DNA from 2 places in the Shewanella sedimentimangrovi genome. Region 2 is predicted to be linked to the other one. Evidence: predicted binding sites of a transcription regulator. Region 2 holds the regulator's gene; the other holds the start of a gene.
The links. The regulator FliA, encoded in region 2, starts transcription of late flagellar genes. The targets are predictions, from matches to a motif close to CTAAAGNTNNNNNNNNNNNNGCCGATA.
Positions count from the first base shown of each region.

Region 1: JYB85_RS15055 (DUF5610 domain-containing protein) is a predicted target of FliA. The motif match lies at 3,371-3,397, and genes of this name have one in related genera.

Region 1 is NZ_CP071502.1:3,400,711-3,405,910, reverse strand. It holds gene JYB85_RS15070 (ABCB family ABC transporter ATP-binding protein/permease) at 1-1,721, shown strand, start outside; gene JYB85_RS15065 (hypothetical protein) at 1,786-1,989, shown strand; partial or broken gene JYB85_RS18995 (FMN-binding glutamate synthase family protein) at 2,546-2,745, opposite strand; gene JYB85_RS15060 (SixA phosphatase family protein) at 2,773-3,303, opposite strand; gene JYB85_RS15055 (DUF5610 domain-containing protein) at 3,435-4,061, shown strand; gene JYB85_RS15050 (ferredoxin--NADP reductase) at 4,168-4,911, shown strand; gene JYB85_RS15045 (glutathione S-transferase) at 4,931-5,200, shown strand, end outside.
Region 2 is NZ_CP071502.1:2,757,535-2,762,734, forward strand. It holds gene JYB85_RS12000 (chemotaxis protein CheA) at 1-743, opposite strand, end outside; gene JYB85_RS12005 (protein phosphatase CheZ) at 760-1,497, opposite strand; gene cheY (chemotaxis response regulator CheY) at 1,511-1,894, opposite strand; gene JYB85_RS12015 (RNA polymerase sigma factor FliA) at 1,938-2,657, opposite strand; gene JYB85_RS12020 (MinD/ParA family protein) at 2,650-3,531, opposite strand; gene flhF (flagellar biosynthesis protein FlhF) at 3,536-4,921, opposite strand; gene flhA (flagellar biosynthesis protein FlhA) at 4,932-5,200, opposite strand, start outside.

The DNA of each region.
Region 1 (5,200 bases), 640 kb from region 2:
TTTGGCCCTATCTGCTTGAATATCGAGGCCGCATAGTATTGGCGCTGGCGTGTTTGGTGATTGCCAAGCTTGCCAGTGTCGGTATGCCATTTTTGCTGAAAAACCTGGTCGATACCTTGAATTTGGGAACCTCAAGTGCCTTATTGGCTGTGCCCTTGGGCCTGGTGTTGGCTTACGGCGGGGTGAGGTTCCTGATGTCCTTGACCGGCGAAATCCGCGATACCCTGTTTGGGCGGGTGACGGAGCGCGCCATTCGCCGTCTGGGACTGGCGGTGTTTGAGCATTTGCACCGGCTGGATTTGGATTTTCATCTTGAGCGGCGTACCGGCGGCTTGTCCCGCGACATAGAGCGGGGCACCAGTGGTGTCAGTTTTCTGATGCGTTTTATGGTGTTCAACATAGTACCAACACTGCTGGAAATTGGTTTGGTGGTGTGCATCTTTCTGGCTAAATATGGCTGGCCCTTTGCGCTTATCACCCTGGCATCTGTGGTGATTTACTGCCTGTTTAGTGTGATGGCCACCGAGTGGCGCACTACCTATGTCAGGGACGCGGCCAGGGCCGACTCCAGCTCCAATACCCGTGCCATAGACAGTTTGCTCAATTATGAGACGGTCAAGTATTTCAACAATGAGGCCTATGAAGCCGACCACTATGATAATGCCCTGGCCGAATGGGAGCAGGCCAAACGCAAGAATCGTCTGTCATTGTTTGTGCTCAATGCCGGTCAGGCGCTGATCATTGCGCTGGCAATGACGGCCATGATGGCGCTGGCTGCCAAACGAGTTTCCGAAGGTAGCATGAGCATTGGCGATTTTGTGCTGGTGAATGCCTTTATGATGCAGCTGTTCATGCCACTTAATTTTCTGGGATTTGTGTATCGTGAAATCCGCGGTTCTTTGGCCAATATTGAACGCATGTTTGCGCTTTTGCGCCAGCAGCCCAAGGTGGTGGAACGGGAGGATGCCAGCTCGTTGAATTGCAGTCATGGCGCCGTCAGTTTTGAGCACGTGGGCTTCGGTTATGCGGACAGAGAAATACTCAAGGATGTCAGTTTTGAGATAGCACCCGGGGAAAAGGTGGCTGTCGTCGGGGACAGTGGTGCGGGAAAATCAACCCTGATCAAACTGTTATACCGATTCTACGATGTGGACTCGGGGCGTATTTGTATCGACGGTAAAGACATCAGGGATTTGACCCTAAGCAGTCTCCGCCAGGCCATAGCCATAGTGCCCCAGGATACGGTGCTGTTTAACGACAGCCTGCTGGAAAACATCCGTTATGGTCGACCCGATGCCAGTGATGAAGAGGTTCGCCGGGTAATTCAACATGCCCACCTGCAGCATTTTGTCGCAGCTTTGCCCGACGGTTGGGACACTAAAGTGGGGGAGCGCGGTCTCAAACTCTCTGGCGGTGAAAAGCAAAGGGTGGCCATTGCCCGGGCCATTCTTAAGGGCTCACCAATCCTGGTGTTTGATGAAGCCACTTCATCGCTCGACAGTGGTGCCGAGCAGGCCATTTTGCAGGCATTGCGCGAGGTGGCCCAGGGGCACACCAGTTTGGTGATTGCGCACCGCCTCTCCACCATAGTGGATGCCGATAGGATATTGGTGCTCAGTCAGGGCCGAGTGGTTGAGCAGGGCAGGCATCAGCAGTTGTTGCAGTTGGGGGGGCATTATGCAAGATTGTGGCAGTTGCAACATCAACATAGGCTGAAGTAACAAGTCAGCCGCGATTCAGCAAAGACTGAGCATAATCATCTGGATGCAAGGAAGGAGTCTATAGATGAAAAATATTGCGCTGCAGGTCAGTATTGAGGGAAAAACCGAGAAAATTACCACGGATTGGCAGGCGCTTTCGCCAGTGCTGAAACAACGCAAACTGACCGACGCCGAATTGATCGAGCTGTATCAACAGCTATCTGCCGGACTCAGGGTGTCGACCCGCGGGTTGACACTGGCTAAAAAAAGCGAGAGCTCAGTGTATTGAGAGGCGGTTATGCCAAAGCGCCTTTTGCTAAGGTGAACTGCAGGAGTTATTTGCCGGACTTATTGCCGCGCCATCCTTCGCACAACAGGGGTTGTTCAATTTTCTGCTCAGCAGGAAGTAACCGAATGATCTTCCCATCACGGAAACAAATTTGTTCCCCTTCGATTTCCGTCATGCGTCCGCAGTTCTGGCAGCTGACGCTCTTGACCTTGCTCGGCGGTAATCTGCTATCGTTCACTTGCCTATTTCCATCAGTGGATATGTGGTGCAGGTCACATAATCGGTGTTATTTGTGATCTGCCACGCCCGAATAATGTCCAGTATACCGGAATTGCACCAGGAATAAATCATATTTCTCTTATTAGGTATATTGGTCGTAATAATTGTCCAGCGTGATGGATAATCCTGGGGGCATCACTATTGGAAATTGATATCGTGTTAACCGCAACGCCACAGGCATGGGTCAGCATAACCGTATTCTGGTGTAAATTACGACTGTAATTGGCCACACTTACCGATCTGTTTCCCGACTCTAATCCCTGCTGATGCATGGGGTGATGGTTCGAGCGACGTTTTTGGCGGCCCGGTATACCCTGCTGTGTTCGGCGTGATTGAATGGCAGTTCTTCGCTGTTCTGATCAAAGAAAGATTGCCGAAAAAATTCACCTTGTTTTCAAATAGGTAGCAAGGGCAGCCTATGGCGGGATACTTGTGCCTGATGGCTTGCCGGGTTTGCAGCTTGTCCGCCAGATACAACTACACCGGCGCCTGTGCTCCCGCTTCTTATTCTCCTGACTTGGCGTTTGGCTCACCGTAATGGCTTGTTTTGAATCCGACCACTTGCTCTTGGCTCAGGGTGAGCTGGAACAGTTTGTTGTATTCATTTTCGCTGATGGGGGCGATTTCCGGTCCACCCAGCTTTTCTATCAGTGGTCCAAGGGTGTTGGAGTGGCCGGCTACCACCCAGTTACCTTCCCCCTGGAGTATCTGGCTGGCGATATCGGCCAGGCTGGTCGCCAAGGGTTGTTGCAAAGGTATCACTCGTATTGGCAGTTTTCTGTCTTCGCTCAGAGGTGTCAGGGTTGCCTGGGTGCGGATAAATTGGGATGCAATCAGCCCTTCAAGCGGAATGCCGTGCAGATGCCTGACCAGATCCCGGGCGCGTCTTTGTCCCTGTTCCGAAAGCTGTGGGTCTTTATCGGCGGAAAGTTGTTTCTCGGCGTGGCGCAGCAGAAAAATCATTCTTTCCTGGGCCCGGAGCGGGCTGATCTGACACAGTGCCATGGCCAGGGTAATAAGAGGTATCCATTTCATTTTCAGGCTTATTCTTCCGCAAAGTCGTAAAGCCGAGGATAAACTTTTTGTTTGCTTATAGAAATGATTAAAGTAGGTTAAAAATTAGCCGATAATAAAGACAGGGCGTAAAGGGTCGAGTGGAGGCCAGCATGGAAATCCGTCAAGCCAATAAATCAGTCAACAATCAACGGGGTCAGCAGGGGCAGCATGGTGCTGCCGTATCTACTGTTGCCAGGGATAAAAGCCAGGTCGACGGCAATCATGGTGGCGCCGTGTCAGAGGTGGCCAGCAGCAAAAGTGCGGCCCAGGTCAGCAAACAGTTGATGAACTCCGCCATTCTGGCCGCCCAGCAGGAGGTGAATCTCAGTGCGGGCAACGAACCCATGGCGCTGCTGTACCGGGCTGCCATTGAGGCCATCAACGAGGAATTGGCCCCCACCCTGGGCGAAAATGCCCTGCAGAAAGTTGCAGAGGAAGGCATAGATACCTCTCCCGAGGGAACCGCCGGCCGCATTGTGGACTTTGCGACCCAGTTTTTCAGTGTCTATCAGGAACAGAACAGCTCGATGGCGTTTGATGATCAATTGTCAAACTTCATGGATATCATAGGTGGTGCCATAGATCAGGGCTTTAAAGAGGCGCGGGATATCCTCAGCGGCCTCAAGGTACTTGAGGGCGACATAGCCGCCGGTGTCGACATGACCTATGACCTGGTACAGCAGGGATTGCAGGCATTCCGTGACAGCTTCAACAAGGATGAAGCACCACAGACCTGATATATCCCTCAGTAAAAAGGGTTTTTATTCTTCCCTGACGGGCTTATGCTGGTGTTGACGTCCCGCGTCGCCGGGACATAAACATCCGCTTGGCTCTGGGGGGAATATGTGGGTTGAAGGCACAGTCATTTCACGCATAGATTGGACAGATACCTTATTTTCCTTGCGCATTCGCGCACCGCTTGCCCCCTTTATTGCCGGGCAATTTATTAAACTCAGCCGCATCCTGGACGATAAGCGTATCGCCAGGGCCTATTCACTGGTTAATCCTCCCGGCAGCGATTTCCTGGAAATTTTGGCCGTGACTGTGGAAGAAGGCCAGCTGTCCCCCAGGTTGCAGGAGCTGAATCCCGGCGACAGGATAGAAGTCACAGCCACCGCCGCCGGTTTCATGACCCTCAACGAACTGCCCAAAGACATAGGTAAACACCTGTGGATGTTAGCCACGGGCACGGCGATCGGCCCCTTTGTTTCCATGTTGGCCACCGCCGAGCCCTGGGACAGATTCGAACGTCTGGTGCTGGTTTATGGTGTGCGCCACCGGGGCGATTTGGCCTACCTTGATGAGCTCAAGGCCCTGCAAGCCAAATATCCGGATAAGTTCTCCCTGATCCTCTCCGTCACCCGCGAAGCCGTTGACGGCGCCTTGCAGTGCCGTATTCCCGAGGCCCTGGCCAGCGGTGAACTGGAGCGATTGGCCGCTCTGGCACTCTCGCCGACCGATAGCCAGGTCATGATTTGCGGTAATCCCGACATGCTTGCCTCGGCTCAGCAGCTGCTGCTCGAGCGCGGGCTGACCAAGAATTTACGCCGGGCCCCCGGCAATATCACAGTGGAAAAATATTGGTAACAGTTAGCAAGGAAATGCCATGAAACTGCTTTGTTCTGATGCTTCACCCTATGCCCGCATGGTCAAAATCGTCATCCGCCATCTGGCCCTTGATGTGGAAGAGATCATCACCAACCCTTTTGACAATGGCCCCGAATTGATCGATGCCAACCCCCTGGGTCAGGTGCCCTGTTTGTTTCTCAATGATGGCTCAGCCCTGTATGACAGCGAGGTGATTTGCCGTTATCTGGATGCCAACTACGGCCAGGGAAAACTGTTTGGCAGCGACTGGCAGGCGCAGTGCCAGTTT
Region 2 (5,200 bases):
ACTTCACCCTTGGCCGCGCTCTTGAATTTGCCGGCACCATGGAGCTCATCGAGCAAGGCCTCAAACTCATCATCGGTAATATCGTCACCTGACGGTGCTGGACTGGGTTTAGCGGCGGTGGCTTTGCCAGCTACATCCTGTGGGACGCCAGCCTTGACGCCGGGTCCCTTGCCGGAACCGTGGAGTGCATCAAGCAAGGCCTCAAATTCAGCCTCGTTAATTTCATCAATGCTGGATTCGCCGCCACTGGTGTTTTTGGAAGCTGGCGCTGCCACTACGGGTTCAGGAATGGGGTCTGGTTCAGGCTCTGGTTCAGGCGCGGATGCAACCGCACCACCTTCGGAGGGAAGCGGCGCCCCCGAAGACAGGAGTTTAAGCTTGGCCAGCAACTCAGGGGAGGCAGGGTCTTGCTCCTGGCCGGCCTGGGTTTGAGCAAACATGGTATTAATGGCATCGACCGCCTGGAGGATGATATCCATCAATTCGGCGGTGACATGACGCTTGCCGGTACGCAGCAGGTCAAAGGTGTTTTCCGATTCATGGCAGACGTCAACCATGGGAGCCAATCCCAGGAAGCCCGCACCACCTTTCACAGTGTGGAAACCACGGAAAATCGCGTTAAGCAGATCCGTGTCACCGGGGTTGTTTTCCAGCGCTACCAATTGTTCCTGCAGCAGCTCTAAAATTTCACCGGCTTCGATCAAAAAGTCCTGCAGGATCTCTTCATCTACGTCAAATGCCATTAAACTGACTCCTTAATCAGAAACCCAGGCTTGAAAGTAAGTCGTCGACTTCATCCTGGCCCGTAACCACATCCTGACGCGCCTCCGCGTTCATGATGGGGCCTTCGGCTTCTATGCTGCTTTTTTGGGGCTCGGTGGTTTCCTGGGGAGTATGTTCACCAAACACGGTCAACATGGAGACCAGACTGCTCTCCACCTCCCGAACCAACTCTATTACCCGACGGATCATTTGCCCGGTAAGATCCTGGAAATCCTGCGCCATCAGAATTTGATTCAAGAGTTCTCGCAGGCGGTTTGAATCGTTCTCGCTGCGGACCATCAACTGCTGTACATCGTGACAAAGCGCTTTGAATTCATTCAACTCTATATCACGGCGCATCAGTCTGTCCCATGCAGGAGTCACAGTCTGAATATTGTTTATCAATGCATCGGCCAGCGGCAGACATTCTTCAACGGCGTCCATGGTTTTATTGGCCGCCTGTTCCGTCATATCGATAACGTAATTGAGTCTTTCCTTGGCATCCGGAATTTCGGTATTGGCCAATTCCAACAATCTGTTATCAACTTGAAAGTCCATCAAGGCACTGTGAAGCTGGCGGGTGAGTTTTCCGACTTCATCAAACAACTCACGCTGCAACGGCATGGCAAAATCACGGAACAGCGCATCGGCCTGATCCTGCTCACCGGCGGACAAGAGTTCGACAAGCATTTGCGCCTGTTCGAGACTGATGAGCCCTGAAGTGTTTAGCTGCATAGCCCGTCCTTGCTTAACTGAGGCGCTCGAATATCTTGTCCAGCTTTTCTTTCAGGGTGGCAGCGGTAAATGGCTTAACGACATAGCCGTTTACCCCGGCCTGTGCCGCGGCAATGATCTGCTCTCGCTTGGCTTCGGCAGTTACCATCAACACTGGGATATTCTTCAGGTTTTCGTCGGCACGAATGGCCTTCAGCAGGTCAATACCCTGCATGCCGGGCATGTTCCAATCCGTGACCACAAAGTCAAAATCGCCTTTTTGCAGCATGGGCAACGCAGTGGAGCCATCATCTGCCTCCTGGGTATTGTTGAACCCCAGGTCTCGCAACAAGTTCTTGATGATACGCCTCATCGTCGAAAAATCGTCAACAATGAGAATCTTCATATTCTTGTCCAAGGTTTCCTCCGGTGAGCTGACACTCTAAATGCTCAATTAGTAATTATACGTGTGTCCAATGCTTGAGTTTGCCCTTGAGTCGCAGCATAGCTTGGCTGTGTATTTGACTCACCCTGGACTCACTGACATCAAGAATGGCACCAATTTCTTTTAAGTTCAGCGCTTCATCATAATAAAGCGATAATACCAATGCATCTCTCTCTGGCAATTGTTTGATGGCCTCGACCAAAGCACCATGAAATTGGCTGTCGGCCAAAGAATCAAAGATGCCATCAGACTGCTCACCCTCTGGAACCAAGACGTCCTGAGAGATGCCTAAATCTTCTATCCCTATGATTTTACCTACAGAAACATCGCTCAAGATATGATGGTACTCATCCAGCGTCATATCAAGTCTTTCTGCGATTTCTGTGTCCCGTGCATCACGGCCGAGTTCCTGCTCCAACTCATCTATGACCTGGGCGACCCGCCGCTGATTGCGATGCACCGAGCGGGGAACCCAGTCGCCACGACGGATTTCATCCAACATGGCGCCGCGGATCCTTATCCCGGCAAATGTTTCAAACTTGGCACCCTTGCTGCCGTCAAACTTAGTCGACGCCTCAAGCAGGCCTATCATGCCTGCCTGCAGCAAATCATCCAACTGTACGGAAGCCGGCAACCGGGCCAACATGTGGTGCGCGATTCTTTTAACCAGCGGTGCGTACTGTTCAACGATGGATGTTTTATTATCCAAAGCGGTATACGCCGCGGCTTTATTCACTCGATCTATCCTCTTGGTACTCAGGACGCTGCACCAAACGTTCAACAAAGAACTCCAGGTGACCACCCGGCTGTTGCGGAATAGGCCAACTCATGACCTTGTTCGCCAGACCGTGGTAGGCAATGGCCGCCGGTGATTTGGGATAAGCCTCGACAATCAGCTTTTGCTTGCGCACTGACTTTCGCAGGTTTTCATCGAAGGGGATAGTCGCCACCAGCTCCAGCGCCACGTCCAGGAACCTGTCGGTGACCTTACTCAGCTTGGCAAACAGTTCCATACCTTCACGCAGGCTACGGACCATGTTGGCCACTATCTTGAATCTGAATACTCCGTGCTCACGGCTGAGGATCTTAATCAGGGCATAAGCATCTGTGATGGACGTGGGTTCATCACACACCACCACCAGCACATCTTGGGCGGCGCGGGAAAAACTCAGCACCATGTCGGAGATACCGGCTGCGGTATCCACAATCAGCACATCAAACTGGGTGCGCATTTCGCTGAAAGCGCGAATGAGACCTGCGTGCTGCGCTGGGGTCAGCTCCACCATGGCCTGGGCGCCCGATGTCGCCGGGATAATACCAATGCCCTTTGGGCCCCGGAGAATGATGTCATCGAGTTCCGCCTCGCCGGACAGCACATGGGACAGGTTTTTTTCGGCCCTCAGGCCCAACATGACATCCACGTTGGCCAGACCCAGGTCGGCATCCAGTACCAACACCCGCTTGCCCTTCTCGGCAAGCGCAACCGCCGTATTGATGGAAACGCTGGTCTTACCGACCCCGCCCTTGCCACCGCTGACGGCGATTACTTTGACTTTTTCGTTATATGGTTGATTCATCATACGTAAACCGCTTGCTTGATCCCGGGTCATAGCTTTACTCAAATGCATAGGTCGGTTGTTCTGCCCATTTCTTTTCTTTCACGGGTCTGTGTTCATTGTCGTTCATGGCTGCCAGCGCTTGTTTGGCCAGCGCCAGGGTATCAGCCACTTGCATATCTTCAGGAACCCTTTGACCATCGGTCACATAACTCAACTGCAATCCGCTTTGGATCAGCACACTCAGGGCGCCTGCCAAAGAACAGGCTTCATCCAGCTTGGTCAACACAGCCCCGGAAAGGGGGATCCTTTTGAAGTGTTCCACTGCATCCTGCAACACCCGACGTTGTGATGTCGCTGACAATACCAGATAACTGCGGATCGGCAAGGCTCGATTAGCGGTCAGGTTGTCCAGTTGCTCCACCAGACGCATGTCCCTTTGCCCCATTCCTGCCGTATCTATCAATACTAGCTTGCGATTCCTGAACTGATAAAGTATTTGTTCCAACTCATTGAGATCATGAGCTTGCTTTACCGGACAGCCCATTATTTTGCCATAAGTTGCCAATTGCTCAAAGGCTCCAATGCGATAATGATCCGTGGTAATGAGCGCAACTTGATCTGGGCCATGTTGTGCAGCGAATCGCGCCGCCAATTTGGCGATGGAAGTGGTCTTGCCGACACCGGTTGGGCCGACAAAAGCCACCACGCCACCGCGACGCACTATGTCATCGCCCTGATTGTCCAACATGTTGGCCAGACTCTGGGGCAAGGCCCTGACCAGCTCGACAGGTGAATAATGCTCAGACAGGGCTGCCAGCTTGGCTGCCACGGCAGGGGAAAACTCCGCGTCAATCAAACGGCTCTCCAGCATGGCCCCTACCGGATTGTTACGTTTCTTTTGCTCCGACATCAGGGCGGCAACTTGATGAGTCAACAAATTACGCAGGGAACTCAATTCCTCACGCATGGCATCCAGCTCTGCGCTGGGCTTTTGCTGGGCGCGCTGTTTATCGGGGGACGGTGTAAAGGTCGCAGGCTGGGGCGCCGATTTGGGTGCAGGAGCTTCCAGTCCGCGGGCCCAGGCAGGCATATCCAGCTCACTTTCCTGTTGTCCGCTCAGCTGCTGCATACGGCTTTGTTGTTTTTCCAGCAAAGCCTGCAGCGAATCGGCGGGTGCCGCGGCAACTTTTTGACGGCTGGTCTTGATAGCGGATGGGGACAGGCCGAGAGAAACTCTGTCGTCGGCCACCTCTTCAAAAGGGGAAATAGACTGGGGCTTGGCAGCAACCGGCTTGGGATCGTCGTAGTCTACGGCTGCAACAATTTCTATGCCGCCGGTCACCTTTTTATTGGACATGATGACCGCATCGGAACCCAGAGTCTCTTTTACCTGAGCCAGTGCCGCACGCATATCTTTGGCAAAAAAACGTTTAATTTTCATTATTTATCCCCTACTGGCCCACCGCCGACACGATGCGGATTTGCTTCTCATCCGGCACCTCCTGATAGGATATAACCCTCAGGTTTGGAATGGTGTATTTCACGAATCTCGACAGGGTGGAGCGCAACATCCCCGAGGTCAGCAGAATGGCAGGTTGTCCCACCATTTCCTGTCTCTGGGCGGCATCAGCCAGTGATTGCTGCATCCGCTCTGCCAGGCCGGGTTCGATATTGGGTCCCTCTCCCCCGGTCGCCTGCATAGATTGATGCAACATCTGTT